Regions from separate parts of the Halomonas sp. McD50-4 genome, predicted to be linked through region 2. Evidence: predicted binding sites of a transcription regulator. Region 2 holds the regulator's gene; each other region holds the start of a gene.
What was found. Region 2 encodes sigma-54, which starts transcription at its own class of promoters, with help from an activator protein. Its sites were predicted from a motif close to TGGCACNNNNNTTGCTNT; they were not measured.
Positions count from the first base shown of each region.

Region 1: the regulator sigma-54 is predicted to act here: its motif matches at 5,756-5,773, upstream of MHM85_RS08155 (NCS1 family nucleobase:cation symporter-1).
Region 3: the regulator sigma-54 is predicted to act here: its motif matches at 4,139-4,156, upstream of glnL (nitrogen regulation protein NR(II)).

Region 1 covers NZ_JAKRFG010000005.1:133,501-143,720, forward strand. The annotation lists gene MHM85_RS08145 (EAL domain-containing protein) at 1-3,024, opposite strand, end outside; gene MHM85_RS08150 (LysR family transcriptional regulator) at 3,214-4,122, shown strand; gene MHM85_RS08155 (NCS1 family nucleobase:cation symporter-1) at 4,187-5,698, opposite strand; gene MHM85_RS08160 (nitrilase-related carbon-nitrogen hydrolase) at 6,314-7,180, shown strand; gene hydA (dihydropyrimidinase) at 7,215-8,654, shown strand; gene MHM85_RS08170 (NAD(P)-dependent oxidoreductase) at 8,693-10,072, shown strand; gene preA (NAD-dependent dihydropyrimidine dehydrogenase subunit PreA) at 10,069-10,220, shown strand, end outside.
Region 2 covers NZ_JAKRFG010000001.1:436,073-446,292, forward strand. The annotation lists gene lptC (LPS export ABC transporter periplasmic protein LptC) at 1-172, shown strand, start outside; gene lptA (lipopolysaccharide transport periplasmic protein LptA) at 181-675, shown strand; gene lptB (LPS export ABC transporter ATP-binding protein) at 687-1,445, shown strand; gene MHM85_RS02110 (RNA polymerase factor sigma-54) at 1,551-2,966, shown strand; gene raiA (ribosome-associated translation inhibitor RaiA) at 3,064-3,372, shown strand; gene ptsN (PTS IIA-like nitrogen regulatory protein PtsN) at 3,377-3,844, shown strand; gene rapZ (RNase adapter RapZ) at 3,903-4,820, shown strand; gene MHM85_RS02130 (HPr family phosphocarrier protein) at 4,859-5,128, shown strand; gene pmbA (metalloprotease PmbA) at 5,145-6,485, opposite strand; gene yjgA (ribosome biogenesis factor YjgA) at 6,581-7,102, shown strand; gene tldD (metalloprotease TldD) at 7,108-8,562, opposite strand; gene MHM85_RS02150 (AsmA-like C-terminal region-containing protein) at 8,559-10,220, opposite strand, start outside.
Region 3 covers NZ_JAKRFG010000011.1:1,634-11,853, reverse strand. The annotation lists gene MHM85_RS13340 (acyltransferase) at 1-774, shown strand, start outside; gene MHM85_RS13335 (hypothetical protein) at 833-1,426, opposite strand; gene glnA (glutamate--ammonia ligase) at 1,982-3,388, shown strand; gene MHM85_RS13325 (DUF4124 domain-containing protein) at 3,478-4,020, shown strand; gene glnL (nitrogen regulation protein NR(II)) at 4,227-5,285, shown strand; gene ntrC (nitrogen regulation protein NR(I)) at 5,282-6,712, shown strand; gene MHM85_RS13310 (ChaN family lipoprotein) at 6,709-7,578, opposite strand; gene MHM85_RS13305 (DUF6435 family protein) at 7,583-7,759, opposite strand; gene MHM85_RS13300 (YqiA/YcfP family alpha/beta fold hydrolase) at 7,834-8,364, opposite strand; gene MHM85_RS13295 (entericidin A/B family lipoprotein) at 8,370-8,501, opposite strand; gene MHM85_RS18425 (hypothetical protein) at 9,194-9,325, shown strand; gene MHM85_RS13290 (phosphatase PAP2 family protein) at 9,457-9,996, opposite strand; gene MHM85_RS13285 (glycosyltransferase family 1 protein) at 9,959-10,220, opposite strand, start outside.

The DNA of each region.
Region 1 (10,220 bases), on a different contig from region 2:
CGCCTCGATCTCACTGACCGGAACCGGGCGACCATACAAATAGCCTTGAAAGGCGTGGCAGTCGTGAGCCATGAGCCACACCTGCTGGGTCTGGGTTTCGACCCCCTCGGCAATGATGTCGAGGTTCAAGCTCTTGGCCAGGGCGATGGTACTCTCCACGATCGCCGCATTGGCCTTGCTCTCAAGTACTTGGTGTACAAAGGACTGATCGATTTTTAGCTGATCCAGCGGCAACTGAGCCAAATAGGCCAACGACGAGTAGCCGGTGCCAAAATCGTCCAATGAAAAGCGCACACCCAACGCCTTCAAGCTCAACATTTTATCTCGAGCGTCGTCACGGGCCTCCACGAAGAGTGACTCGGTGACTTCGAGCTTGAGCTGGGCCAGCGGCGCTTGGGTGCGCTGAAACACGTGCTCCACGCGGGGCAAGAAATCCGCCTCGCGAAACTGCAGCGGACTGATGTTGACCGAGATCGTCAGGTGGCTGAGCAGCGGTGAAGGCGCCCAGCGAGCAAGCTGCTGGCAGGCTTCTTCCAATACCCATTCGCCCACGTCATTGATCAGCCCGGTGCTCTCCAGTAGTGGAATGAACTCCCCCGGAGAGACCATGCCACGCTCGGGGTGCTGCCAACGCAGCAGCGCTTCCACCCCGGTGAGCATACCGTGGCGATCCACCTGAGGCTGATAGTGAAGTCGCCATTGCTGATTCTCCAATGCCTGGCGCAGTTCCGCCTCAAGCTTCACTTTGGCCAGCAGCGCGGCCTGCATGGAGGGATCGAAGAAACGCAGCGATTGTCGCCCGCCCGTCTTGGCTTGAGAGAGCGCCATATCTACCTGCTGTAGATAGTCGTCGGCGCTCCGCTGACTATCCGACACGATGGTAATGCCCACGCTGGCACTCACCACGGCACTCTCTTCACCAATTGGGACGGGCTCGTCCAGCGCCGCTAACAGTTTTTTGGCGATGTGCTCGACTAACGCGTGCGTTTGGCGTGGGCTACCATCCACGCCTTCGATCAACACGGCAAATTCGTCACTGCCCAGCCGAGCGAGCGTGTCGGTGTCACGCAGCATTTGACCGAATCGGCGGGCCACGCACTGCAACAGTTGGTCCCCCGCGTGATGCCCCAAGGTGTCGTTCACATGGTTGAAGTTATCGATGTCGATCAGCAAGAGCGCGCCACAGCGCTGATGGCGGTTTAGCTCCTTCAGCGCCGTGCCGACACGGTCCATGAAGAGACGCCGGTTGGCGAATCCGGTGAGCGGGTCGTAAAACGCCAACTGGTGAATCTCCTGCTCGGCAGCTTTGCGCTCACTGATATCGCTCATGGTGGCGACGTAGTGGGTCAGCTCGCCCGCCGCGTCGTAAACCGCACTAATGGTCAGCCACTCGGGAAACAGCTCACCGTTTTTGCGCTGATTCCAAATTTCTCCTTCCCAACTCCCCGTGGCCATGACGCTGCGCCACAAACGACGATAAAACGCCGCGTTATGGTGGCCCGAGCTGAACATGCGCGGATTCTTGCCCACCACTTCTTCATCGCTGTAGCCAGTAATGCGTTTGAAGGTATCGTTGACCTTTAAAATATGACCCCGCGCGTCCGCCACCATGATGCCCAAGTGCGCCTGAAAAGCCGCAGCCGCGATTTTCAGCTCGACTTCTGCTTGTTTCGCGTCGGTAATATCGCGGGTCACGGATAAAACTCCTTCGATGTGATGAGTGTGACTGGCCAACGGGCTCACCGTGGCGTGAAAGTGACGCTGCTGCTGGCCAAGCAGTAACGGATATTCGAACGTCGCCACCTGTCCGGAGCGCTGGACTTGGTGGAACACCTTATCAAAGGTCTTGGCCAGCGTGGCAGGCAGTACTTCATCGTAATGTCGCCCTAGCGCTTGCTGGCTTTCCAGCAGAAATTTGTCCTTCTCGATGGCGTGAACGAAGCGAAACCGCCCTTGACCATCGAAGACGAAAATCAAATCTTGCAACGAGTTGATCAGCGCGTCCAAGCGCGCCTCCCGGGATTGCAGCCGATACGAGAGCGACAGTCGATTCAAATAGTGCCTCACGCCCCAGGCCCCTAGTAGCAACATCCCTCCCATTGCCAGCGTGAGAACCAGGCCGCGTTGACGCCAACCGGCAAGCTGGCGCTGCACATCGACCCCGACCACTACCAGTACGGGGTAATTGCCGACACGCTGCATATGGAACAGGCGCTCGCGCCCGTCCAGCGGCGAGCGAGCCGTAAACGTTTGAGAGGCTTGCTGGGTGGTCAGCCACTGCCGTGTCGCCGGATCGTCGATCTGCATGCCCACCAAGGCAGGTGGATCAGGCACGGGATGACGAGCGATGAGCTTCAAGCTACCGTCGACCAAGCTCATGCTTTCGCCATCATAAACGCGCATTTGTTGAAGAGCGTCCATCAGGGTTTGGGGCACCAAACGCGCGACCACGACGCCATCGAAACGATCGTTTTCGCCGCTGATTCGCCGAGCGTGATAGAGATAAAACTGACGATCCTCGTCCGACCAGTAAAGCGGCGTCACGAGCTCGCGCTGGCCCCCTTGCTGAAACGAGCGAAAAAAATCAGTGTGACTAATATCGATGCCCGCATGGCGATTATCACGACTACTGATCCATACGCGCCCTTGGTCGTTGAGAATACCGATCTCATTGATCAGCGGCATATACCGGGTCAAGGCTTCTACGGCCCCCTGTATGTCGGCCATACCGTCAGCGCTATCGAACCCGCGGGTCTCAACGTGCTGAGCCAAGGTGAAAAGTGCTTGCCCGCTCTGTCCGAAGACACCTTTCGCCCACTCGGTCATGACGTTAGAGCGGGCAGAGGCCCGGGCTTCTGCCGCACGAATCTCCTGCTGGTACTGGCCAGTCAATAGCCAACCAAACAGCGACACCACCACACACAGCGCCAAAAAGAAAAAGCCGATCGCGCGTCGCTGCAAACGTCGATAACGTGGCAATACGGGCACATCGCGGCTCGTTGCATCACTGCGAGAAGGAAACATGGCACATCGACCTTATTCAGGTATCCCGCAGGCGCACCTGATACAGTGTAAAAAAGAACAGTGGAAGATACACCAACGCCAGGCCAAGATGACATCACCCCATAGTGGCGCGTTGTTTTTTTGATGTATATCAGTTTTTAGCCAGCTTAATTCTTCAATAAGCGCCCTTTTTATCAAGAAGAGGCAGTTATGGCATCGCTAGGCCAAATGAGCGACTACGACATACGTCTAGTGCGTATTTTTAAAACGGTGGTGGAGTGCGGAGGCTTCACTGCAGCCGAGACTACGCTGGGCATTAGCCGCTCGGCGATTAGTCAGCACATGAGCGACCTTGAAAGCAGGCTGGGCTTTTCGCTATGTCAACGGGGGCGTGGAGGCTTTAGCCTGACAGAAGAGGGTAAGGAGATTTACCAGGCGGGACTCACACTGCTTACGGCGCTGGAAACGTTCAAAAGCGATGTGAATGCGCTACACCATACCATCAAAGGCGAGCTGAACATCGGCATTACCGACAATCTCGTCACTCTCCCCGCCATGAACGTCACCCATGCGCTAGCCGCACTGACCGCCCCCCACCATGAGGTCACGGTACACATTCATATGGAGCCATCGGATGCGGTGATTCGCGGCGTGATGGATGGTCATCTACACGTGGGCGTCGTGCCCGCCGTGAACCTGCCCACCAGCCTGGAAACACGCTTGCTCTACGACGAGCCCTCTTACCTATACTGCTCCGCTGGCCACCCGCTGTTCAGCGTACCCGACGACGCCGAGAGCGCCGCCCAGCTTGCTCGATACCCGGCTATTCGACCCCGCTACCCGCTTCCCGACATGGCGCGTCAAGCCCACGAAGCGCTCAACCTACAAGCCTCCGCTTCCGACCGGGAGGGCGCGGCGTTCCTGATCCTCACCGGCCGATTCATCGGCTTTCTACCCGAGCATGTCGCCGCGCAGTGGGTCGCCGCAGGCAAAATGCGCGCCCTGCATCCGACCACTCGGCACTATCGCATTCCCTTTGTGCTGGTCACGCGCCACGACCGACGGCCCAACCGGGTGGTCGATGCGTTTTTGGGGTTTGTCGAACAACGCGAATCATAAAGCATAACGCCCGGCAAAGTGCCGGGCGTCATAGCGTGGTTCAGTCATCAAACCGGATAACGACTTATTTTACGACCTCACTCGCCGCGAGAGGTACAGGCCCCACCTGAGGCGACGTTGCCAGTGCTTGGCTGGCGAGGTAATAGACGACTGCCCCCAGCGCGGAGCCCGTAAACCAGCCGTAGTCATAGAACCAGTTCATGGTACCGGTCAGCAGCGAGAGCAGCGTTAACGCCACCGGAACACCAAAGGCGATAAAACCGGCGATATTGACGGCGGGATAAGCATGGTGGTCCATATACAGGCTCGGCACATCCAAACGCTGCTTTTTAATCAGGAAGTAATCCACCGCCATGATGCCAGCGATGGGCCCTAACAGGCTGGAGTAGCCCAGCAGCCAGTTGGAGTACATCTGCTCCAGAGAAACGCCCTGGCTCACCACCCCCGCCTTTTGCAGCAGGTCGTAACCCATCAGCAACACCCCTACAGCCCCTGTCAGCAGCACTCCTCGCGTTTGATTGATAAATTTAGGCGCAATATTTTGGAAATCATTGGTAGGGGAAACAATGTTAGCGGCAGTATTCGTGGAGAGTGTCGCGATAATGATCAATACCATCGCCAGCACCACCCAAGCAGGACTGTCAATCATCCCAATCAAATTGACTGGATCAGCAATGGTCTGTCCTACCAGCGACTCAGACGCTGCGGTAAGCACCACACCAAGGGCAGCAAAGAAGAACATGGTCAACGGCAAGCCCAGGATCTGCCCGACGATCTGGTCCTTCTGGCTCTTGGCGAAGCGACTGAAATCAGGAATGTTCAGTGACAGCGTTGCCCAGAAGCCCACCATGGCCGTCAGGCCAGCAAAGAAGTAACCATACACCGAAGCCCCTTCCGGGCGCGACGGCGGCTGGGCCAGCAGCTCGGTCATCGACATGTGCGGCCACGCCCACATCATCAACCCGATCCCTACGGCCAGCAGCAGCGGCGCTGCCAGGGTTTCCAGCCACTTGACCGACTCGGCCCCGCGAATCACCACGTACAGGTTCATGGCGCCAAACACGAAGAAGCCAATCACCTCGCCGACGCCTCCCAGCGCCGCCCAGGCGGGAAACAGCGCCGACAGCAGCAGGTGAATGGCCAGCCCGCCAAACATGGTTTGAATGCCAAACCAGCCGCAGCCCACCAGCGCCCTCACCAGGCAGGGCACGTTGGAGCCCAGGATACCAAACGAAGAGCGCAGCACCACCGGAAAGGGAATGCCGAATTTGGTGCCGGGAAAAGCGTTCAGCGTCAGCGGAATCAGCACGATCACGTTGGCCAGCAGAATGGCCAACAGCGCCTCGCCAACGCTCAGCCCAAAGTAGGCCGTGAGCACGCCGCCCAGGGTGTAGGTGGGTACGCAGATCGACATACCGACCCACAGCGCCGCAATGTTCCATTTGCTCCAGGTACGCTCTTTTGCTTCGGTGGGCGCAATATCCTCGTTGAAGCGGGCGCTTTCACGTACATCGTCTTCCACTGCCAGTTCGACCAACCCCTGCTGATTGATCATTCGAGATTTCGCTGCCGTCATCGTTGTCTCCTTAGCCTCGCCATTGCTTTTTTTATCTTCAAAAGTTCAACAGGTTACCCAGCAATAAGCGTGCCCAAAACCACACACTCACCGCTAACTCATTGAACACAAAGCTGACTAAAAAGACATATATAAAAAAGAAACTCTCTACATCATTGTTGTTATAGCAACGGGTATTAAAACTTACTAAACAGGGTAGCGACATATTCATAAAACGCACCATAAGAATGCAAAGAATCAATATGAAAATAAAAAAACAAAACACAAACTATTGATTTAAAATCATAAAAAAAGAAACGCCATAATAGGGCAGCATCTCACCAAATTGATAAAAACGGCCAACTTAAAATTTAAAAAACAGAAAAAACAGTCACTTGAAAGACAACCAGGCTTTTTATAAAAACTTCTTGCAAAACGTCTTCAATCAGCGCTATGTTCAAAAAACTGTCTATCATGACAGCTTTGCTAACAATTATAAGTGTCGACCATGAGTCGATGTCATGACACGCCTAGCGATCTTTTCCGCCACTCATCGATACCGGCAGAAAAGCCACCCATAGCTGACCTCCCATCCATTCGGATGGTCGGCGCGTTATGACAAAAGAGGGGTAGTCCATGCAGAAAATGAAGATTGGCCTGATTCAGATGGCCCTGAATACCAGCACTGATCAAGAACCCGGCGCCATTCGTGACGCGATGAACGAAGCGCACCTGCCCATGATTCAGCAAGCCGCCGAGCAAGGCGTGCAGGTGCTGTGCTTCCAGGAAGTGTTCAATCAGCCCTATTTTTGCCCCAGCCAGGACAGCAAGTGGTACGCCGCCGCCGAGCGGGTGCCGGAAGGCCCCACCTGCCAGATGATGCAGAAGCTCGCGGCCGAGCACCGCATGGTAATCATCGTCCCTATCTATGAAGAGACCGAGACCGGCGTTTACTACAACACGGCGGCGGTATTCGACGCTGACGGTAGCTACCTGGGCAAATACCACAAGACACACATTCCCCAGGTGGCTGGCTTTTGGGAGAAGTTTTTCTTCAAGCCGGGGCAATCCAACTGGCCGGTTTTCGATACTGCCTACGGCAAGATCGGCGTGTACATCTGCTACGACCGCCACTTCCCGGAAGGCTGGCGGGCACTGGCGCTCAACGGCGCCGAAGTGATTTTCAACCCTTCTGCCACGGTGGCCGGTCTTTCCCAATACCTATGGGAGCTGGAGCAACCCGCCTCTGCCGCTGCCAACGGCTGCTTCATCGCCGCGATCAACCGGGTTGGCACCGAGGCGCCCTGGAATATCGGCGACTTCTACGGCTCCAGCTACATCGTCAACCCACGCGGCAAGATCGAGGCCCAGGCCAGCGCCACAGAAGACGAGCTGCTGGTGCATGAGATCGACCTGGATATGGTGCGCGAGGTGCGCAACAACTGGCAGTTCTTCCGCGACCGCCGCCCCGAGACCTACACCCGCCTCACCGACGGTGAATGATTCTGCTGGCTAAACACAACGACAGGAGCGAACCATGAGCTTATTGATCAAGGGCGGCACGGTGGTCACCCACGCTGACACTTACCGCGCCGATGTGCTGTGTGTCGACGGCAAAATCCACGCCGTTGGCACCGACCTGGAGGTGCCGGAAGGCTGCGAGATCGTCGATGCCAGCCACCAATTGGTGATGCCTGGCGGCATCGACCCCCATACCCACATGCAGATGCCCTTCATGGGCGCGGTGGCCAGCGAAGACTTCTACACCGGCACCGCCGCCGCCATGGCGGGCGGCACCACCACGATCATCGACTTCGTGATTCCCAGCCCCGGCCAGTCGCTGCTGGAAGCCTTCGAAACCTGGCAGGGCTGGGCGGAGAAAGCCGCCACTGACTTCGCCTTTCACGTGGCGATCACCTGGTGGGATGAGAGCGTCAAAGAGGAGATGGGCACCCTGGTACGCGAGCACGGGGTCAACAGCTTCAAGCACTTCATGGCCTACAAGGGCGCGATCATGGCCACCGATGACATTCTGGTGGAGAGCTTTTCCCGCTGCCTGGAGCTGGGAGCGGTGCCCACCGTACATGCTGAAAACGGCGAGCTGGTCTACCACATGCAGCAGAAACTGCTGGCCCAAGGCATCACCGGCCCGGAAGCCCACCCGCTTTCCCGCCCACCGCAGGTGGAAGGCGAAGCCGCCAGCCGTGCCATTCGTATTGCCTCCACCCTGGGCGCACCGGTCTACCTGGTGCATGTCTCCACCAAAGACGCGGTGGATGAAATCGCCTACGCCCGCCAGCAGGGCCACCCGGTGTTTGGCGAGTGCCTGGCGGGCCATCTGGTGATCGATGACAGCGTTTACCAGCACCCGGACTGGGCCACTGCCGCCGCCCATGTGATGAGCCCGCCATTCCGGCCCAAGGGCCACCAAGAAGCGCTCTGGCACGGCCTGCAATCTGGCAACCTGCAAACCACCGCCACCGACCACTGCTGTTTCTGCGAAGAGCAGAAGGCCGCTGGTAAAGATGACTTCACCAAGATCCCCAACGGCACCGCGGGTGTGGAAGACCGCCTAGCGGTTATCTGGGACGAAGGGGTGAATAGCGGCAAGCTTTCGCCCCAGGAGTTCGTTGCGGTCACCTCCACCAACACCGCCAAAATCTTCAATCTCTACCCGCGCAAAGGGGCGATTCAAGTGGGCGCTGATGCCGACATTGTGGTCTGGGACCCCAACGGCACCCGCACGATTTCCGCCAAGACTCATCATCAGAACGTCGATTTCAACATTTTCGAGGGCAAGACGGTGCGCGGCATTGCCCGCCACACCATCAGCCAGGGCAAGTGGACATGGCGCGACGGGGAGCTGCACGCCGAGCGTGGCGCAGGCCGCTATTTAGAGCGTCCCGCCTACCCCGGTGTGTTTGAACTGCTCGCCAAGCGTGCCGAGCTGAATGCCCCCGTGGCGGTAACGCGCTAACCCGCCTTTTCTCAGAACAGAGCCATGGAGAAACGACCGTGACCCATTCACTTAATCATCTGCCCAGCGCAAAAGAGGTCGGCACCTACGACCCAGCAACGCTGGCAAGCAACTTCAGCGACCTGCACCCGCCGCTGATGCCGCGCCAGGCCATCATCGAAAGCCAGCGCTGTCTCTACTGCTATGACGCGCCCTGCGTCGAGGCCTGCCCGTCGGACATCGACATTCCCAGCTTCATCCGCCAGATCAGCGAAAACAATATCAACGGTGCGGCGGAAACCATTCTGGAAGCCAACATTCTGGGCGGCAGCTGCGCCCGGGTGTGCCCCACGGAAATCCTCTGCGAACGCAGCTGCGTGCGTAACCACGACGCCGAGTGCCAGCCGGTACTGATCGGTTTGCTCCAGCGTCACGCTACCGACCATATGCAGTTCGACAGCCACCCCTTCAAGCGGGCCGCCAGCACTGGCCGCCATGTTGCCGTGGTGGGCGCGGGGCCTGCGGGCCTCTCCTGCGCTCATCGCTTGGCCATGCTGGGCCATCAGGTAACGATATTCGAGGCCGAGCAAAAGCCTGGCGGGCTCAACGAGTACGGCATTGCCCGCTACAAGATGACCGACGATTTTGCCCGCAAGGAAGTCGAGTTCCTGCTGGACATTGGCGGCATCGACCTCCAGTACGGCCAGCGCCTGGGCGACAACCTCACTCTCGATACCCTGCGCCAGCAGTACGACAGCGTGTTTCTGGGATTGGGGCTGGGGGTCAGCCGTACGCTGGGGCTGACCGGCGAAGAGGCACCGGGCCTGATGCCCGCCGTGGACTACATCAAGACCCTGCGCCAAACCGATGACCTGAGCACCCTGGCCGTGGCCAAGCGCTGCATCGTGATTGGCGCAGGCAATACCGCCATCGACATGGCCACGCAAATGGCGCGTTTGGGGGCCAAGGAGGTCACTCTGGTGTATCGCCGTGGTACTGAAGCGATGTCCGCCACCGACCACGAACAGGAGATCGCCAAGGCCAACGGCGTGCGCATGGTGACCTGGGCACAGCCGGACGAGATTCTGCTGGATGCTCAAGGGCGAGTGGCAGGCATGCGTTTTGCCAACACCGCCGAGCAACAGGGCCGCCTCTCCACCACGGGCGAGACCTTCGAGATCGCGGCGGATGCCATTTTCACCGCCATCGGCCAGGGCTTTGCGGGCGACAGCCTACGCGATGCCACCGCCGCCGAACTGGCCCGGGATGACGAGCGCATCCACGTGGATGAAATGTTCCAAACCTCACTGCCCAATGTGTATGCCGGTGGCGACTGCGTAAAACCCGGTCAGGACCTCACCGTACAAGCCGTGCAGCACGGCAAGCTGGCCGCCCACGCCATTCATCAAGCGCTCGCCGCCCAGCAGGAGGCCGCATGAACACCACACCTTTCAACACCCTCTCTTTTCCAGGCAAGAAACAAAGCGGCGACAGCGTGGTGAACGGCGTCGATCTATCGGTGAACTTTGCTGGCATCAAAGCTCCCAACCCCTTCTGGCTGGCCTCGGCCCCGCCCACCGACAAAGC
Region 2 (10,220 bases):
ACTCAACTACGATGGCGTGACCCGCCACGCCTGGAGCACTACGCCCGTGCTGTTGCAGCAGCCCCCTCAGCGTATGGAAGCTTCCCGCATGGACGTTTGGCTGGATGACAGCCAGGTCCGCCTGACCAACAACGTGCGCGGCGTGCATCCGCCGGCCACTCGTACCCCCTAGGAGTCGCGATGAATGCCTCTCTCCGCACCACCCTCTTTGCTTTAACGCTACCGCTGGCGACGGCTGCCATGGCGCAAAGCCAAGCACCCATCGAAGTAGAAGCCGACCGCCTGGACCTCGACCAGCGCGCGGGCACCGCAGTTTACTCAGGTAACGTGGATATTCGTCAAGGCGAAATGCAATTGCGCGGCGAACGCGTAGAGATTCAGCGCAATGATGCAGGGGAACTTTCTCAAGCCATTGCCACGGGTGAGCGTGCCTACTTGCGCAATCGTCTCGACGACCAGGAGCCCCCCATGGAAGGTTGGGCGCGGCGCATCATCTATCACGTCGCCGAACGCCGCGTGGAGCTGATCGACCAAGCCGAACTGACCCAGCAAGGCGACCGCTTTCAAGGGGGCCGCCTAGAGTACTTCATCGACCAGGAAGTGGTGCAAGCTCGCTCCGACGTGAACGGTAGCGACAACCAGCGCATTCGCATGACCCTTCAGCCGGAACAATAGGGAGCGCCCACGTGGCAGCATCAACGTCTGCAGATTCCGCACCTGTCAAAACGCTCTACGCCCACCACCTAGCGAAGAGCTACAAACGCCGCCGCGTCGTCAAGGACATCAACCTGGAAATCGCCCAGGGCAGTGTCGTTGGACTGTTGGGCCCCAATGGAGCCGGTAAAACCACCTCGTTTTACATGATCGTCGGACTGGTCAAATCCGATGCGGGCAATGTGGGTATCGACGATCTGGATTTGACCCACGCGCCCATGCACGAACGCGCCATGGCAGGCATTGGGTATCTTCCCCAAGAGGCCTCGATTTTTCGCAAGCTCTCGGTAGCCGATAACATCATGGCCATCCTCGAGACGCGCAAAACGCTCGATCGCAGCGACAGAGAAGCTCGCCTGGAGTCACTGCTCGAAGATTTTCATATCACCCATATTCGTGACAACCTAGGCATGAGCCTCTCAGGAGGCGAGCGCCGTCGAGTAGAGATCGCGCGGTCGCTGGCCACCGAGCCCGCGTTCATTCTACTCGACGAACCCTTTGCCGGGGTCGACCCTATTTCGGTCGGCGAAATCAAAACCATTATCCGCGCACTCAAAAAACGCCACATCGGCGTCTTGATCACCGACCACAACGTGCGTGAAACCCTGGATATTTGCGATATCGCCTACATCGTTGGCGATGGCCACATCATCGCCAGTGGAAACGCCCAGGAGATTCTCAATAACCAAAAGGTCCGCGACGTCTATCTGGGCGCTGATTTCCGGCTCTAAACCGAGGCCTGACCAAACTTTTCTTTTAGTGGCATGCTTATTGCACTTGCACGTAGCCATAACTCGCTCTAGGGTGGAGCTTTCTGATTAACGAGTGGTTCTCAGATGGTCATGAAAGCTTCTCTCCAATTGCGTATCGGCACACAGCTGACCATGACACCCCAGCTGCAACAGGCCATTGCCTTGCTGCAGCTCTCTACGCTGGACCTCCGTCAAGAAATTCAGCAAGCGCTTGACGCCAACCCTATGCTCGAGCAAGAGGACGAGTTTGGAGAGCAGGCAGTCAGCGAGCCGCAAGAGGCCGAGTGGTCTGACAGCATTCCCAACGAACTCTCCGTCGACAGCGACTGGTCGGACACCTATCAAGACATGGGCAGTCTGAGCGGTGGTAGCGAAGGACCCGACTTCGAGCGTCAAGCCGCTGGCCAAAGCCTTCATGGCCATTTGCTGTGGCAACTGGCCATGACCGATGTCAGCTCACGGGAATATGCAATTGCGGAGAGCCTGATCGATGCGCTGGACGCCAATGGTTATCTTACCCAGCCGCTCAACGACATTCGTGAAGGGCTCAAAGCACAAGGTCATGACGGCTTGAGCCAACGGGAAGTGGAAAATACCCTACTGCGCTTGCAGCAGTTCGAGCCGACCGGCGTATTCGCTCGCGACCTGCGAGAATGTCTGATGCTTCAACTTGCTGCGTTGCCGGAAGACACCCCGCTATTGATGCCAGCCAAACGGCTGGTACGACAGTTTTTGGAGGCGCTAGGCAAAGACGATATGCGCCTCCTCAAGCGCCGTTTGAGCCTGGACGATGAGCAGCTGGATGACGTCATTCGATTAATTCGCAGCCTCGATCCCCGACCCGGCAGCGCCTACGGCGTGACCGACGATAGCTACATCACTCCCGATCTGGTCGTGCGCCATGACAACGAAGGCTGGCATTTAGAGCTCAACCCGGACGCTCTTCCACGGCTACGCATCCAACCCGACTACGCCAGCTTGATCAAACGCGCCGACAAGAGCCAGGACAACCAGTTCTTGAAAGAGCACCTTCAAGAAGCGCGCTGGCTGATCAAAAGCCTCTCTAGCCGCAATGACACCTTGCTGCGCGTGGGGCGTGAAATCATCGCTCGCCAAATTGGCTTTCTAGAGCACGGCGAAGAGGCCATGAAGCCGCTGATCTTGGCCGACATCGCCGAAGCCGTAGAGATGCATGAGTCGACCATCTCACGCGTGACGACACAGAAGTTCATTCATACACCGCGTGGCGTGTTCGAGTTGAAATACTTTTTCTCCAGTCAAGTCAGTGGCCAAGACGGCGGCGACAGCCACTCGAGCACGGCCATTCGCGCACGTATCAAAAAGCTCATTCAAGAGGAGCCCTCAGGCAAACCGCTCTCCGATAGTCGCTTGGTGACGCTTCTCGAAGAGGGCGGAATAAGCGTGGCACGACGTACCGTCGCGAAATATCGCGAGTCGATGGGCATTCCCTCTTCGAGCGAGCGCCGCCGTTTACGCTAGTTAAACGTTTGGTCGTGACAAACTCACCGCAAGGGCTTTGCAATAGCGTAAAAAGGGTTACAATCGAAGTACAGCCCGATGGATAAGGAGCACGTCAATGCAAGTAAACATCACTGGTCATCACGTTGAACTGACTGACGCCTTGCGTGACTACGTTAACGAAAAGCTGGAACGCGTCGAACGACACTACGACAATATCACCACGGTACAAGTGACCTTATCTGTCGAAAAGGAGCGCCAGCAGGCAGCGTGCACGCTACATGCCGCCGGTGCTGACCTTCATGCCGAGGCACTCGATAACGATATGTATGCCGCCATCGATGCCCTTGCGGACAAAATCGATCGTCAACTCGTCAAACACAAGGAAAAAGCACAAGCTCGCGCTCAAGGCGCAGGCGTGCGTTAACTCAATGACGTTGGAAACCATTCTCCCCCCGGAGCGCGTGCTTTATGACGTACCCGGGGGCAGCAAAAAGCGGGTGCTGGAGTTTTTCAGCACCTTCATCGCCCAAAACACGCCCAGCCTCGACAGCCAAGAAGTGTTCAGTCGTTTGATTGGGCGCGAGCGTCTTGGCAGCACGGGGATTGGCAACGGTGTTGCCATTCCCCACGCAAGAAGCCCGCACTGCAGTGCCCCCATTGCTGGCTTTTTGAAACTGGCGGAACCCGTCGATTTCGATGCCATCGATGGGGACCCGGTCGATCTCGTGTTCGTTTTGCTGGTGCCTGAAGAAGCCGATGACACGCACCTTGCTTTGCTCGGACAAGTCGCGACGATCATGAACGACGCCGATACTCGCCAACAGCTGCGCAAAGCAGGCAGTCAAAAAGAACTGTTGACGCTGATAACGGCCAAGATACGCGAACAAGCTGCGTAACAGATCTACTCCTTCAATTTGTCTTTACTTCTTACGCTCAAACGCCAAGAGAGACGCTATGCAACTGGTGATCATTAGCGGCCGTTCAGGTTCCGGTAAGTCTATCGCCTTACAAGCGCTGGAAGATCTTGGCTATTACGCGATCGATAACTTGCCTGCCATGCTGTTGGGCTCGCTTATCGACGAGTTGCGCGCCCAGGGTGAGCGCACCCGGATTGCCGTCAGTATCGACGCACGCAACTTACCTACTGCGCTGGAGCGTCTGCCAGCGCTACTTGAAGAATTGCGCCACCGGGAAATTCGTTTTCAGGTGATCTACCTGACAACCGATGCGCGTATTTTGCTGGAGCGTTACTCGGCCACCCGCCGTCGTCATCCCCTCACCCGTGATAGCGACATGACGCTGGAAGAAGCGATCAACAAAGAAGAAGAAACGCTGAATGACATTCGCGACCTCGCCGATTTATTGATCGATACGTCTCGACTCTCCGTACACGATCTGCGACGCCGCATTACCGACCAAGTAGCTCATCAGCGCCAGCATCAACTGACGCTCACCTTCGAGTCCTTTGGCTACAAACGCGGCGTTCCGCTGGATGCCGACCTCGTGTTCGACGTACGCTGCTTGCCCAATCCTTATTGGGACCCTACTCTGCGCCAATATACCGGTCGCGACGCCAACATCATCGACTTCTTGAGCGGCTACCCCGTGGTAGAGGCCATGGCAAGCGATATTGAAACGTGGCTGGAGAAGTGGCTACCGGCCTATCAAAATAGCCATCGCAGCTATATGACCGTGGCCATTGGCTGCACGGGCGGCCAACACCGGTCCGTTTATATGATCGAGCAGCTTGCACAGCGGCTCGTCAAACAAACAGGGGAAGTGCAGTTGAGGCATCGCGAGCTAGGGCTGCAGTACACGCTCAGCGAAACGCCGACAACCCAACATACGGCGGCGACGCCCAGTACTCCCTGAGCCCTCCCTAAAACCCCACTCGGCAAAAAGGAACCAGAGTGCCCGAAAGAACGTTGACCCTTACCAATCAGCGCGGCCTTCACGCCCGCGCAGCCACCAAACTGGTTCAGTGTGGCCAGCAGTTCTCTGCCCAGATTCATGTGTACAAGAAGCAGCAAAAAGCGGATGCTGCCAATATCATGTCACTGCTCATGCTCGCCGCGCCCTGCGGGACCGAGCTCACCGTCATTGCAGAAGGGGAAGACGCCGAACGAGCGCTCGATGCTATCGAGGCGCTATTCGACGCTCGGTTTGAAGAAGATCAGTAATCGATGCAGCGTACGCTTAGCTGCCCGCCACGGTCATCGCATCCACCAGCCAGCTCCCCGTGTGAATGCTGCCCCGTGTATCCGTGTCATCCCCTACGCCGCTCAGCCCGGCAAACATCTTGTTCAGGTTACTGGCGATCGTGAACTCCTCGATTGGGTACTGAACTTCACCGTTTTCAATCCAAAAGCCTGCCGCTCCCCGCGAGTAATCACCGGTCACACCGTTCACCCCCTGCCCCATGAGCTCGGTGACCCAAATACCTTGCCCCATCTGACTCAACAGCTCGGCTCGTGGCGTTAACGGAGCCAGCAGGCGTAAATTGCGCGCGCCACCTGCATTTCCAGTCGAGTGCATACCTAAACGCCGTGCGCTATAAGCAGAAAGCATGTAGCTGGCAACCTGCCCCCGATCGATGAATCGATTATTACGGGTTTGCACCCCCTCGGCATCGAACGGCGAGCTCGCCGTCGCCCCCACTTCCATGGGTCGCTCTTCCAAGCCAAACCACTCGGGGAAAAGCGGCGTTCCCAGACGGTCACACAGAAAAGAGGCTTCTCGGTATAGCGCACCGCCTGCCAAGGCGCTCATTAGATGACCGATCAGGCCGCTGGCTAGCGTAGGGTCGAACAGCACCGGAAAGGTACCGGTCGGTGGCCGACGCGCACCCAGTCGGCGAAGCGTGCGAGTTGCCGCTTCTCGACCGACCTCTTCCGGGCTGCGTAAATGGTGTGGATTACGTGCGGCGGTGTAATCATAGTCGCGCTGCATACCCTGATCGTCCTGGGCGATCAGCATGCATGAGAGCGAGTGATTGCTGCCTTTTTGAGTGCCCAAAAATCCGTGGCTGTTGGCATAAACACGGACACCCTCGCCGCTGGAGAGTGACGCACCCTCCGACTGATGAATTCCCTCCGCGCTGCGTCCAGCCTGCTCGCAGCAAAGGGCCAGGTCGATGGCCTCATCCGTGGTGAGCGTCCAAGGGTGGTGGACTTTCAAATCGGGTAGCTCGGTGGCCATCAGCGACGCGTCTGCCAAACCGGCGGCAGGATCTTCTCCGGTATAGCGCGCGATCGCGAGCGCTTTTTCGACCGTTGCGCGAATCGACGCGCTGCTGGCATCGGTAGACGAGGCGCTCCCCTTTCTCTTGCCCACGTATAGCGTTACCGCAATTCCCTGATCGCGCGACAGCTCAACGGTTTCCACATCGCCTAAACGAACGCTGACGCCCATGCCTTGATCGACGCTGGCACCCACTTCAGCAGCATCTGCTCCTAGCTGCTTTGCTAGGGCAAGCGCTTCTTCAGCGCGCTGTGTCAGTAATGCCTGCTGCGCCGATGCATCAAATGCCTGTGCCATGTGGCCTCCTTTTCGCCTGAAACGCGTTGGCGGATCAATGTTGTGGTCACAGCCTGATATAATGCTGCGAACGAATCTAATCTGTGAGTAGCTATATGCCCAAGCAACGTCCCGAGCCAATTGACATCGACGAACAGGTAGAACGCCCCAGTAAATCGCAGCTAAAGCGAGAAATGCACGCCTTACAGGCGCTTGGCGAAACCCTGATTGCCATGAACCCCACCGAACGCTCACGCTTTCCGCTGTCTGACGATATGCTGCGCGCCATCGATGAAACCGCTCGCATTCGCTCCCATGAGGGCCGCCGACGTCATATGCAGTACGTTGGCAAGCTCATCCGCAAAGAGGATCTAACGGCCATTCAAGGCGTTTTCGACGCCATCGAACAAGAAAAAGAGCAGCGCGATCATGCTTTTCATCGCCTGGAAAAGTGGCGAGACCGCATGATCGACGAGGGCGACGATGCCGTCGATCTCTTCATGGTCGATTATCCCAATGCGGATCGGCAAGCGCTGCGCCAACTCGTGCGCAACGCGCGTAAAGAACGCGAACAGGGCAAGCCCCCCACCAGCTCGCGCAAGCTGTTCAAACACCTGCGTGAGACGCTAGCGCTGTAAGCCAGTCATGAAGACTGCGTACCGCCGACGGTCAGCTCATCCAGCTTAAGCGTGGGCTGACCGACACCGACGGGCACGCCCTGCCCCTCTTTACCACACACGCCAATGCCGGTATCCATCGCCATGTCATGGCCAATCATCGACACTCTGCCCATGGCTTCGGGCCCGTTGCCTATCAGCGTCGCGCCCTTGACCGGCGCTGTGATCTTGCCATCTTCGATCATGTAAGCTTCGCTGGCCGAAAAGACGAACTTACCCGAGGTAATGTCTACTTGACCGCCGCCAAAGCTGACGGCATAGATACCCCGCTTGACGCTTTTGATGATGTCGTCAGGATCATCCTGCCCCGCCAGCATGACCGTGTTGGTCATACGTGGCATTGGCAAATGCGCAAACGACTCGCGACGCGCATTACCGGTGGGCGCCATTTTCATCAAGCGCGCATTCAGCTTATCCTGCATATAGCCCGTCAAAATACCGTCTTCGATCAACGGCGTGTACTGACCGGGCGTGCCTTCGTCGTCCACACTGAGCGCGCCACGGCTATCGGCCACCGTGGCATCGTCGACCACCGTGACGCCCTTGGCGGCGACCTGCTGCCCCATCCGCCCGGCAAACGCCGAGCTGCCTTTGCGGTTGAAATCGCCTTCCAATCCGTGCCCAACGGCTTCGTGCAAAAGAATACCAGGCCAACCCGCCCCTAACACCACCGGCATCTGCCCGGCCGGTGCGTCGACGGCCTCCAGGTTGACCAGCGCTTGACGCACCGCTTCTTTTGCGTAGCGCTCGGCCACGCCTTCATCACGCAGACGCGACATCGAGTAACGACCACCGCCGCCCGCGCCACCGCGCTCCCGGCGGCCGTTTTTGGCCGCAATCACACTGACGTTGAAACGCACGAGGGGGCGAATATCGGCGGCAAGGGTGCCGTCACTGGCGCGCACCAACACGACTTCGTAGGTGCCAGAGAGCGACGCGCTCACTTGGCTGATACTGGGATCTGCGGCTCGCGCTATGCGATCGGCCTCTTTCAACATCGCGACCTTTTCTTCCGCTGATAACCCGGCAAGCGGATCGATTCCTGAATAACGCGCGGCGGCGCTGACCGGCGTTACGTTCTGACCGGGTAACTGTTTTCCGCTGCGAACGATACCAGCCGCCGTTTGCCCGGTGTCCATCAACGCATCGGCGGTGATTTGATTGGAGTACGCAAACCCCGTTTTCTCACCCGCCAGCGAGCGCACGCCCACGCCACCATCAATGTTATAGCTGGCCTCTTTGACCTCGCCATCCTCCAGCACCCACCCTTCTTGCCAAGTTCGCTGAAAATAGAGATCGGCATAATCGATGCCCGCTCCCAGGGCATAACCAAGGCCAGTATCCAGGGCGTCAAGATCGAGACCACCAGGGGTAAGCAAAATGGAAACGGCAGACTCGATATCGCTTGTTTGTGGGGTCATTGGGGGCCTTCTAAAGTCACTTGCGGCGAGGTCCAAGGACCTCGCACGCGATAATAGAGAGTGGTTGCTTGATCCAACGCATCGCCGAATAGCTGGTCGGCAATGAATAGCGCGCCGCCAACGATGGGCGCGCCGACCGCAATGGCGGCGATGGGTAAACTTTGGCTCACAGGCAGTGTGACGCCGAGACGCTGATCGAGTTCACGCTGTAAGAGGTTAACACTTCCTGTCAGCGTCAGCGTGGTCGCAGGGGCATCAATTTGTAGGGGGCCGCGCAGCAGCAGCTGCCCCTGGGCCACGTCAGCGGTACCGTGCACACGATCGAAGGCGGTGCCTTGACCCGTCAAATCGGAAAAATCGAAGCGCAAGCGGCGCAGAATGTTATCGAAATTGAGCAGTCCAACCAGGCGGGCTGGCGTCGATTCGAGCGTCACGAAACGCCCATCACGAAGATCCGCGCTCATCTCTCCACCGGCTCGGCTCAAATCCACCTGCCAGGGTGCGCCGGGCCACGTGAGGTTGGCGGATACATCCGTCGTACGGCTTCGCATGGCCACCGGCTGCCCTAGCCGCTCTAGCGCCGTACCGACATCGCCTCCCTGAATAGAAATATCGGCGCGGGTTCGACTGTTCACCGCATTGCCCTCCCACACCAGTTCGCCTCGCGCAGAGAGCTGACCGAGTGTCAGCCCCACCGGCGCAAGCGTAAAACGATGCTCACCGGCTTGCCAAAACGCGGTAAGCGGTCCGTAGCGGCGATTACCCACACTCACTTCCGCCAGTCGCAACCGGCCATTAGGCAGCGCCGCCAAGCCGTCTGGGATTGGCACGGGATCTGCGTACTGGGTATCGACCGCCTCGATCCAGGAGTCGGGAGCAGCGACGCTAGCATCATGGGTGTTGGCGGGGAGATCGAACAATGAATCCAGCATCAGCGTGGTGATGGCGATGTCCAGCGGACGCTCGCTGGCAGGTTGGTAGTCGACCCGGCCGTTCAGCACATCACCATTGAGGGTTAAGGCTGCACGCCGAGGTTCGATCGTTCCTGAGGCCGTCATCGCGCCCAGACAGGTCTCACGATACATCAGACACTCAGTGCGCAGCCGCACGTCGAAAGGCGAACGGTCACCACGGCTGGAAGCGTTTTCCAGATTTCCTGACATCAGCGGAGCAAGGGCTGCTTGCCACGCCAACGGGTCCAGTGTGTCAAGACCTGCATCCAAGCGCCAGCCCGGCTGTCGGGGCCAGCCGGAGCGCGATACCGCGCTGCCTAGCGCTACTTGCCCTGCCTGTGCACCACCCTCTAAAGAGTGTACCTTGGCCACGAGCTTATCGGCCAACTCAACGGAAGTACGCCCAGAGGCCAACTCAGCGCGTAACTGTAACGGCCAGGCCTCTTCGCTGCGCTTGGCAAATGGCTCGGGCAGCTCGCTCGTCACGCCGAGAAGGCGACTTTGCAACGTCACCACGGGGCTAGGCGTCAGCGTGACCTCCCCTTGCCACGGCGTGCTACCGTCGATGATTTGACGAGCTTGTTCGGCAGGCACGCTCGCCAGCGACCAGAGCGCTGAGGTCGCTACGCTCCCTTCAAGGGCGATGCGCTCATCGGCCAAGAATGTCGCCCGCAGATCCCCTCCCTGCCACTGACTACTCAAGTC
Region 3 (10,220 bases), on a different contig from region 2:
TACGGGTTCATCTATTCCACTGCCCAGTGGTGGCAACTGGCGGGCAGCGACAGCGCCGTGAATGTTTGGGAGAACGCAAAAGCCTACTTTATTTATGCGGGCTGGCATGGCTATTTTTTGATCATCGCCATGCAGTTCTATGCCGCTTATTGGGCCTTTACTCGTTGGCAGCTATGGCGCTTGCATCCGGTTCCTTGGCTATGGGGAGCTTGCTTGGTGAGTATGGCATATTGGGGGGTGGCGTATGCGTTGGCTATTGAGCCGCCGGGCTATTTGCTTTGGGTGGCTCCGTTGGGTTGGATCTATCTGTTCTTCTTGGCGCTAGTGCTGGTGCGCTATTACCCCTTAACGCCTTCTAGCCAGTTGATCGAACGGCCCGTTTGGCTACAAACCCTCTCGCAACCACGTTGGCTTTTGTTGTTCGTTGGCTTGATCGTGCTGGCCACGTTCGAGTATCGGCTGTCGTTCTCCTCGAAAGAGGTGTGGGTCATTCCCTTTTTTGTGCTGTTCACGCTGGCATTGATGCGTGGCTTAAAAGGGCGTAAAGCGCCTGGATGGGTGCGCTATATCAATGCTTACTCGTTTGGTATTTATCTAGCGCATCCTATGTTTTTTACGCTCACCGATACGCTAGTGGGCATTTCTACGTTGCCCCTGGCGGTTTATGCGCTGTTGCTCATCATGGTGGGTAGTGTGGGATCGATTCTGCTCAACAAAGTAGCCAATACCACCACATTGGGTGCCATGTTGCTGGGTAAACGTTTAAAAATATGAACGGTTCGATGGGTTGGTGGGTGTGAGGTTGGCGTTAAGAGTCAAAAAGGGGCAGGCGCTAAGAGGAGGTGGGTGAGCGGCTGTGTGGCGAGCCTCGAGCAAGCCCAAGCGACTCGCCGCTTAGCGTTTTTAAACGCGTAGGGCAGGCGTATAGGCGCTGTAAAAAGTCGAGCAGAGCAGGCTCATCGAGCTCTGGATCGAAGCCTCCGATTCGCTCCAACCACGCACGGCGAATGGCAATATAGGGGGGAACGGTCACCGCCGAGCTGAGAAAGTGCAGCAACAGGCGTTCCGAAAAGCGGGGAGTGGCGGCGTTGATGAGCAGCGCATCCGTCGCCGTGTCTAGCTGTGGATAGAGTAGGTACCAAAGCTGCGCCGCCATGGGTTCTTTATGCAGCGCAATCAGCAGCCAGTCTGCCTGGCTAAGATACGCTGCTTGGTTGAGGCGTGCACCTAGGGTATGGGCAGGTGTCACCAAGCCGTGCGCGTGGTAACGCTTTTCGAGATCGGTGAGCCGTTCATCCGAGTGAGCACAGGTCACGATAATGGGTAGGGCGTGGTCAGCAAGACCGGATTGGCGAATCGAGCGCAGGTGGCGGGGTAGCAAAGCTCCTGTCACTGAAGCATCAACGATAAAGCAGACCGTACCCATGCACGCGGCTTCCTTTTGTTATGAAAGCATCTCTGTTTGTAATTGATTGTAGATGTGGGTTTCTTTACGTAGCAAGAGAAAGTTTTTTAACGAAAAAAACAGTGAGGCTGGCGAGTTAATCATTTTGGTGCGGCTTGAGTGCTATTTGCACCAAAGGTGTGCGAGGAAATGACGGTCTAGGCGTTTGAAAAAGCAATTGCCACTCCCTTGCTGCATTAAGACGCATGGGATGAGTCATTTTTCATATTTGAAAACAAAGAGTTGTTGATATTTTTTTCCATTATGGTGCAGAGTTGGCATGCTCTGTGCTTATAAGCCATAGGTAGTTTCATCAGCGGCTATTGAAGCGTAGGCAGACGCCTCCAGGCGTGCTACAACGATAGCCGGTCTGAAATGATCGCTGGGCGGTTTGTTATCCATCGTCGAACAAACGTTGAGCGAACAAAAAAGACAAACGCGCCACATGCAGCCGCGTGTTGAACGATTTGTTGAATAACACCTTTATCGATCGCTTACAGTTACACGCTTTAAGCCACGCTCATACCGGAGGACACTATGTCAGCCAAGACTCTCGCGCTAATCGAAGAACATGATGTTAAGTGGGTAGATCTGCGTTTCACCGACACGCGCGGTAAAGAGCAGCACGTCACCGTACCGGCACGCGACGTGAACGAAGAGTTTTTTGAAAACGGCCAGATGTTCGATGGTTCTTCCATCAACGGCTGGAAGGGCATCAACGAGTCTGACATGATCCTGCGTCCGGAAGACGGTACCGCCTTCCTCGACCCCTTCACCGAAGATGCCACACTGATTCTGCGTTGCGACATCATCGAGCCGGCCACTATGCAGGGCTACGATCGCGACCCGCGCTCCATCGCCAAGCGTGCCGAAGCGTACCTGCAGTCGACTGGCCTGGGTGACACTGCCTTCTTCGGTCCGGAGCCGGAATTCTTCATCTTCGATGAGGTGCACTGGAAAGCCGACATTCAAGGCGCCATGTACAAAATCACCTCTGACGAAGGCGCATGGGCGACCAGCAACCAGGTAGAAGGCGGCAACTTGGGCCACCGTCCGCGCGTGAAAGGCGGCTACTTCCCGGTACCCCCGGTCGACAGCTTCCACGATATCCGTGGTGCGATGTGTAACACCCTGGAAGCGATCGGTCAGACCGTCGAAGTTCACCACCACGAAGTGGCGAACGCCGGTCAGAACGAAATCGGCGTGAAGTTCAACACGCTGGTGAAGAAAGCCGACGAAGTTCAGGAAATGAAGTACGTGATCCACAACGTGGCGCACGCTTATGGCAAGACCGCGACCTTCATGCCGAAGCCGCTGGTGGGCGACAACGGCTCGGGCATGCACGTCCACCAGTCGTTCTGGAAAGATGGCCAGAACCAGTTCGCTGGCGACGAGTACGCGGGCCTGTCCGAAATGGCGCTGTACTACATTGGCGGTATCATCAAGCACGCTCGCGCGCTGAACGCCTTCACCAACGCCTCTACCAACTCGTACAAGCGTCTGGTGCCGGGTTTCGAAGCGCCGGTCATGCTGGCCTACAGCGCCCGTAACCGTTCTGCGTCCATCCGTATTCCGTACACCGCTAGCCCGAAAGGCAAGCGTGTCGAGACGCGCTTCCCCGACCCGACCGCCAACCCCTACCTGGCGTTCGCGGCGATGCTGATGGCGGGTATCGATGGTATCAAGAACAAGATCCATCCTGGCGATGCCATGGACAAGAACCTGTACGACCTGCCGCCCGAGGAAGGCAAGTCCGTCCCGACCGTGGCCAACAGCCTGGATCAAGCCCTGGAAGCGCTCGACGCTGACCGTGCGTTCCTGACCGAAGGCGGCGTGTTCACCGACGACATGATCGATGCCTACATCGAACTGAAGATGGAAGACGTCGAGCGTATTCGCATGACGACTCACCCGATCGAGTTCGACATGTACTACAGCTGCTAAGATCACCCTTGAGGTGTCGTTAGCCTGAAAACCCCGCCTCGGCGGGGTTTTTTCGTTGAGGCGAGGTAAGGAAAAGGGAGGAAGACGTCATGATCCGTCGCTGGCACGTGCGCTATGCAAGAGGATTATCCACAGGTGCTGCACTGCTATTGGGGATGTGGGTAAGCGCGGCGCTGGGGCAAACGGTGTATCGCGTGGTGGACGCCCAGGGCAAGGTAACGTTTACCGACAACCCAGAACGTGGCGGTGAAGCCGTCACGTTGGCACCGCTGCCCAGCGTGACGACGGTGCGCTCTGCCCCACCTGACAGCCGAACCCCGGGCCGCACTCAGAGCCATCCCGGGCAACCGTTTATGCCTTATGACCGCTTTACCATCGTCAACCCGGCAAACAGCAGCGCCGTTCGGGGCGGCATGACGCCAGTGGAAGTGCAGGTGGTGCCGCCACTGCGGGACGACCACCAAATTCAACTGAGGGTGAATGGCGAACTGAGCCAATCCGCCCTGCATAGCGACGCCTTCTGGCTGGCGGGGTTACCTGTGGGAGCGCACCATATTCATGCGGAGTTGTTGGATAGCCAGGGCCGTGTGCAGCACCGCACCGATCCGGTGACTATTTTTATCACTGATTAATCGAGTGCACTACAATGGTGCAATGAGGCGGTGGGCTAGGCGGCTCATTGCGCTATTAAGGCTCGTCATCTCCCCGCTATCTGCCCACAAGCCGTGCATGCCGCCGCTTGCGTCGAATTGGCGCGCTTTTTGCAGATCCTCTCGCATACCTCTTTTGATGGATCAGTGCCATGTGTATTGATCGAAGCGACGTTTCAGGACACGCCATGTATCAGCGCTTGCTCGAACACCTCACCACAGCAGTCCTGTTGCTCGACGGTGAACTCCGCGTTCGCTGGATGAACCCGGCGGCGGAAGCGCTGCTGGCCGTGAGCTTTAGCCGCGTACAGGGGATCAGTCTCGATACGCTGCTGGGCGGTGACGAAAGCATCGACGACGTGCTGGCCAAAGCACGCGATGCGTTTCATCCCTATACACAGCGTGAAGCGCGTATCACGCCGCTCAATAGCGAGCCGCTGACCGTCGATTACACCGTGACACCGCTGTCGGCCGACGAGCTGCTGTTGGAAGTCGAGCCGCGGGATCGGTTGATGCAAATCTCCCGAGAGGAGGCCCTTACCACCCGCCAAGAAACCATCAAAGTGCTGGCGCGGGGGTTGGCCCACGAGGTGAAAAATCCGCTAGGGGGCATTCGCGGTGCCGCGCAGCTGTTAGAGCGAGACCTGGATGACCCGGCCCTGCGCGAGTTTACCCATATCATCGTGGAAGAGGTTGACCGCTTGCGTGACTTGGTCGACTCCATGCTAGGGCCGAACCGTATCGTCAAGCATGAGCCGGTCAACATTCATAAAGTGTTGGAGCGCGTAAGGGCGCTGCTGATCGCCGAGCATCCTCATGTGGTCGTCAGCCGCGACTATGACCCGAGCCTACCGGACCTGTCCGGTGATGAGGCGCAGATGATCCAAGCAGTGCTCAACGTGGCCCGCAACGCGGTGCAAGCCATGAGCGATGCAGGTACGCCCGCGCCCGAACTGACACTGCGTACCCGTGCGCGCCGCCAATTCACTTTGGGAGCCGAGCGGCACCGCCTGGTGAGCGAAGTCGGCATCATCGATAACGGTCCTGGCATCCCCGAGTCGCTACGCGACACCCTTTTTTACCCGATGGTCTCCGGCCGCGCAGAAGGGAGCGGTCTGGGGCTATCGATTGCCCAGTCAATACTGCACCAACATCAAGGATTGATCGAATGCGACTCTCGTCCCGGACACACCGAATTTCGTTTACTGATTCCATTGGTCATTAATTGCACCGGAGAAGCGTCATGACTGAGGCGACACGTACCGATGTTGCACGAGTGGTTATTGTCGATGATGACCGCGCTATCCGCTGGGTATTGGAGCGCGCTCTGGCGCAACCCGATCTGGAGGTCGAGTGTATCGAGCGTGCCGATACGGCGCTCGCACGCTTGCTGGAGAGCCCGCCGGATGTGCTGGTCACCGATATCCGTATGCCGGGCATCGACGGGTTGGATTTAATGGCACGGGTGCGTGATGCCCATCCGGATTTGCCTGTGATCGTCATGACCGCGCACTCCGATCTCGACAGCGCTGTCGCCTCCTATCAAGGCGGGGCATTCGAGTACTTGCCCAAGCCGTTCGATGTGGATGAAGCGCTCGCGCTGGTGCGCCGGGCCGTTGCCCATGCGCGTGAACGGCAGCGGCCGGTGAGTGTGCCGGAAGGTCTTAGCGCCGAGATCATCGGTGAAGCGCCGGCTATGCAAGAGGTCTTCCGGGCGATTGGACGGCTCTCCCATTCGCATATCACGGTACTGATCAACGGTGAGTCGGGTACGGGCAAGGAGCGCGTGGCCCAGGCGCTGCATCAGCATAGTCCGCGCTCGGGAAAGCCGTTCATTGCCTTGAATATGGCGGCGATTCCGCGCGATTTGATCGAATCAGAACTGTTCGGCCACGAGAAAGGCGCGTTTACTGGTGCTGCGCAGCAGCGCCAGGGGCGTTTCGAGCAGGCCAATGGCGGCACGCTGTTTCTCGATGAGATCGGCGACATGCCCGCCGAAACGCAAACCCGCCTACTGCGCGTGCTGGCCGATGGCGAGTTTTATCGGGTGGGCGGGCATACGCCGGTGAACGTCGATGTACGGATCATCGCGGCAACGCACCAGAACCTTGAATCACTCGTCGACGATGGGCGCTTTCGTGAAGACTTGTTTCACCGCCTGAACGTGATTCGTGTCCATCTTCCGCGTTTGGCCGAGCGGCGCGAGGATATTCCACGCCTCACCCGGCACTTTTTGGCCGAAGCCGCCAAGGAGTTGTCCACCGACATTAAAGTATTGACCCCCGAAGCAGAAGCGCATCTGACCCGCCTGCCGTGGCCCGGTAACGTCCGTCAGCTCGAGAACATTTGCCGATGGCTAACGGTGATGGCTTCCGGTCGGGAGATTCTGGTCGAAGATTTGCCTCCGGAGCTACGCACCGTCGGCACGTCAGAGAGCAGCGTCCATGGCGACTGGCGCTCGGCGTTCCGTGATTGGGCCGATCATGCGCTGGCCGAAGGGCATACCCATTTGCTAGAAGAGGCCGTTCCTGACTTCGAGCGCATTTTGATCGAGACGGCGCTCAAGCACACCGGCGGGCGTAAAGGCGAAGCCGCCGAGCTGCTGGGCTGGGGGCGCAACACCTTGACACGCAAGCTTAAAACGCTGCTGCCTGCGTTGGCGGATGACGCCTAATTCGTGGGCTCGTGGGTAAGGGCTGGAGGTAGAACAAAGACGGCATCGGCAAGCGCGGGGTCTGGGAGGCGGCACTCTGCCTGATCCCACGGCAGTAGGCTGAGGGTGTGTCGAATCCCCATCCCTTCGAGTTGGTGCTCTACGCCGTGGCCATAGGTGACGTGACCAAGGCCCATTAAGCCAACGGCTAACGCACCCTCTTTGACGGCGCCTGCAAGCCCGTGGGCCATGGCGGTATCCCAGGTGAGCTGCGCTTGGGTGAAGCGGGCTAGCATGGCAGGGTCCCCTTGCCCCATGCCATGCTGCTCGAATACCTCGGTCAAACGCTGCTGATAGACTGAACTGGCGGGTATTGGGGTAGGAATCCCGTAGCGCTGGTCAGCGGGGACACGATCAAAGCCTTCTTGAACGAGCCGTTGGCGCAATTCTGGCTTGATGTTGAGAGCCACCAGCGGAATCGCTTGCAGTCGCGCGAAGTGAAGAATGGGCAAGTAGAGCTCGGCATCGAATCCCCACGCGTCATCCCAGCGGCTTTCGGCCAGCAGCTCTGTCTCGGTCAGCTCGCCCGCTACCCAGCGGTCTAACACCGGCTGAGCGCTTCTTGGCAGCATCTCCAAGCCAACCACCATATCTTCGCGGAGAGCATGCAGCCCTGCGAGCGTGTGCAGCTGCCAGCGGTGATGATCCTCGACGTCGTGCTGTTCGCCCAGTAGTACGACCTGCTGTCGAGCGGCCTGGGCAAGCAGCGTTGGTGCGCCCACGGCACCGTCTGCTTGCCACCACTGCCCTGGTGACGGGCAATCGCCATAGGCGTGTCCCGTGGCAAGTGCCATCGTCAGCAGAATCCATGGCCACGTGGGGCGCATTGTGTTAGCCCTTCTGAGCTTTGAGCCGGTTGATCTCGGCCAAAAGTGCTTCTGCTTCTTCGGTCAGCGTGGCGTTGGCTCGCATATCACCGTTGCGGGACGCCTCCATCGCCGCTTGAAGCTTACGCTCATAGGCTTGCTGAAGCTTTTTTTGAGGGTCGCGATTAAATAGACCGAACATGATCACTCTCCTTTTGTGTGTACACTATTTGTATAGCCATGAGGTGACAATGTCGACTCTTAATCGTTCTTATTTTATGTAGCGCCGCGCTCACTCGTCGCGCATAGCGTTAAAAAACGACGAAAATCAACCAAGATCGTCTCCAAACTGTTATGCAGACGATGATCGTCGTCGATCATCCTGAGTGACAATCGCTGTGCCTGGGCGCGTTCAATAACGGGGCCAGGAGGTACCACATCATCCTGCCAACCGTGAATGATATGCGTGTGCCGCGCTTGAATGGTGGGGGATGTTTCGGGGTATTTGGGTAAGCCAAGCGCAGGGGCAAGCAAAAAACAGCCCAGGACTGGTGTCCGAGCACTGACGGCGGCGCTTAACCAGCCACCAAGGCTAGACCCTGCCATGACGCAACGTGAGGGATCATCGCCGCGCTTCTGAAGTGCCTGCTGTAGATGAGCCAGCCGCTGGGCTGGCTCGTCCATGCCCCGGTAATCCATGACGACTGGCTCACAGTCATCTAGCTGTTCGGCAATGCCCTTGAGCGCTTGCATCTTTAGTGCGCCCGGGCCACTTTCCAAGCCATGTGAAAGGTAGACAGTCATCATCATGGTCAATCCGCCGACCGCTGAATGGCTTCACCGCCTTGTTCGATATCTTGCCCCATTCCGCGAACGGTATTGCAGCCACCCAGCACCAACAGCGTTGCCAGCAGCAAAATGCCCAGTGCGACGGTACGTTTCATCGGCCTTTCCTCATGCCTAAGTATGCCCATGCGAGCGTGAGAGTGTGATAAGTAACATAAGCGTTGTTGTCATCGACCGCTACCGTGAAACGAGGGATTTTGTCACGATGAGCTAACGTCTCATGTGCCAAAGGACGGGGGCAGCTCGTGCGAATTTGTCGCATGTGTCAGTTCGATACATAAAGATTCTCCCTCGTGGACGCTTCTGTGCTTAACTTGGCAGCGAGTATTTTTTTCTAAGTTATTGTTTTGTATTTTTTTATTTTGTTTTTTCGAACGATGGCCTAGAGTCTGCAATACATTGAGTGTTATGAAGAGTATGACGTCAGCACCACCCTTTAACAGCGTGAGCAGGCTGACAAGCAATCAAGGAGGGCAGGACGCCCAATCAGCACCAGGGAAGTGAAAGGACACTCAGCCTGCTCACTCTTATCAACACAGGATGTGTTGGTCATCGACGCCAGGGAGTGGCAGCGGTGCAAAACAGCCATCTCGCTTCGGCGGGATGGTTTTTTTGCGTCAATTTTTAACGAGTAACTCTCTGATTTCTCTATTTTTTAATATTTACAGCGTTATTTGAACAGCACTTGTACAGATGAAGAAGGGGTTTTGGTCTATCCTTTCGGTTAAACCAAAATTCAGCGGTTAGAAGACGTCAACGTAGCAACCGCGTACTTTCAGGGACAAGCGCTATGGCGATGGTACTGATGTTGGGCATGTTCGTCCTGTTTCTGGGATTTTCCGGGGTCGGCGTATACATGATGTTCAAGACATCCTTGATGGCGGCGACCGAAGAACGTGACGATATTCCGCCCGATAGGTAGTACCGCCACGTTGACCGTTCGCATCACAAAGCCGCGCGCTCCATCGCTATTTCATGAGCGATAGAGCGCGCGGCTTTTTTTGTGCGTAGCCCCAGAGCGGTGATGGCGTCTTGTCGTAGTAACGGCCGAGGCTAGCCCATCCAGTAAAGGCTCAACAGTGCAAAGCCATAGCCCATGACACCGCCGACCAGAACGTCACTGACGTAGTGCAGCCCAAGTCCTACGCGAGAAATGGCAATCAGCAGGCTGAGTGGTAAAACGATGGGCAGTAACCAGGGCGTATGGGCAGCCACCAAGACGCTAAACATGACGGCATGCATGGTGTGGCCGCTAGGAAAACTGTAGCGGTCTCGGGCAGGCTCACCGCAGTGCACGCCGCCCAAATACGTAATGAAAGGACGTTCGCGGCACAGTTTCGTTTTGACCAGTTTGTAGACCGTAATGGCTATGAGCGCGATCAGCGTGTACTGCAAAATGCGCCCCCATCCATTGGGTTGTAGCCAGGGCTGCGCTGTAATCAGTAGCACCCAAACGGGCCAATCGCCCAGTTTACTGGCCGCTTGCAGGGTCAGCCGCCAGGGGCGATAGAGCGAGAGGTGAGTGACTCGTTGGCAAAACCGCCACTCCCATAGATCAAGACGATCGAATACGACAAGCGGACGAGCTCGCATGATTAGCCTCCTGGGCCTCGTTGAGGTAGCGCAGAAATTGCTCCGCGATGCCCGACCAGCTCTGTTCTAGGGCGCGTAAACGGGCAATCCTTCCTAGTCGTGCGTATTCGGCGGGATGCTGGCAAAGCGCGACGGCCGCCTGTTGAAACGCCACGGCATCGTTGGGTTCGACCGTGATACCGTTGTGCCCGCTCTGGATCAGTTCGGCGCTGGCGGCATGACGG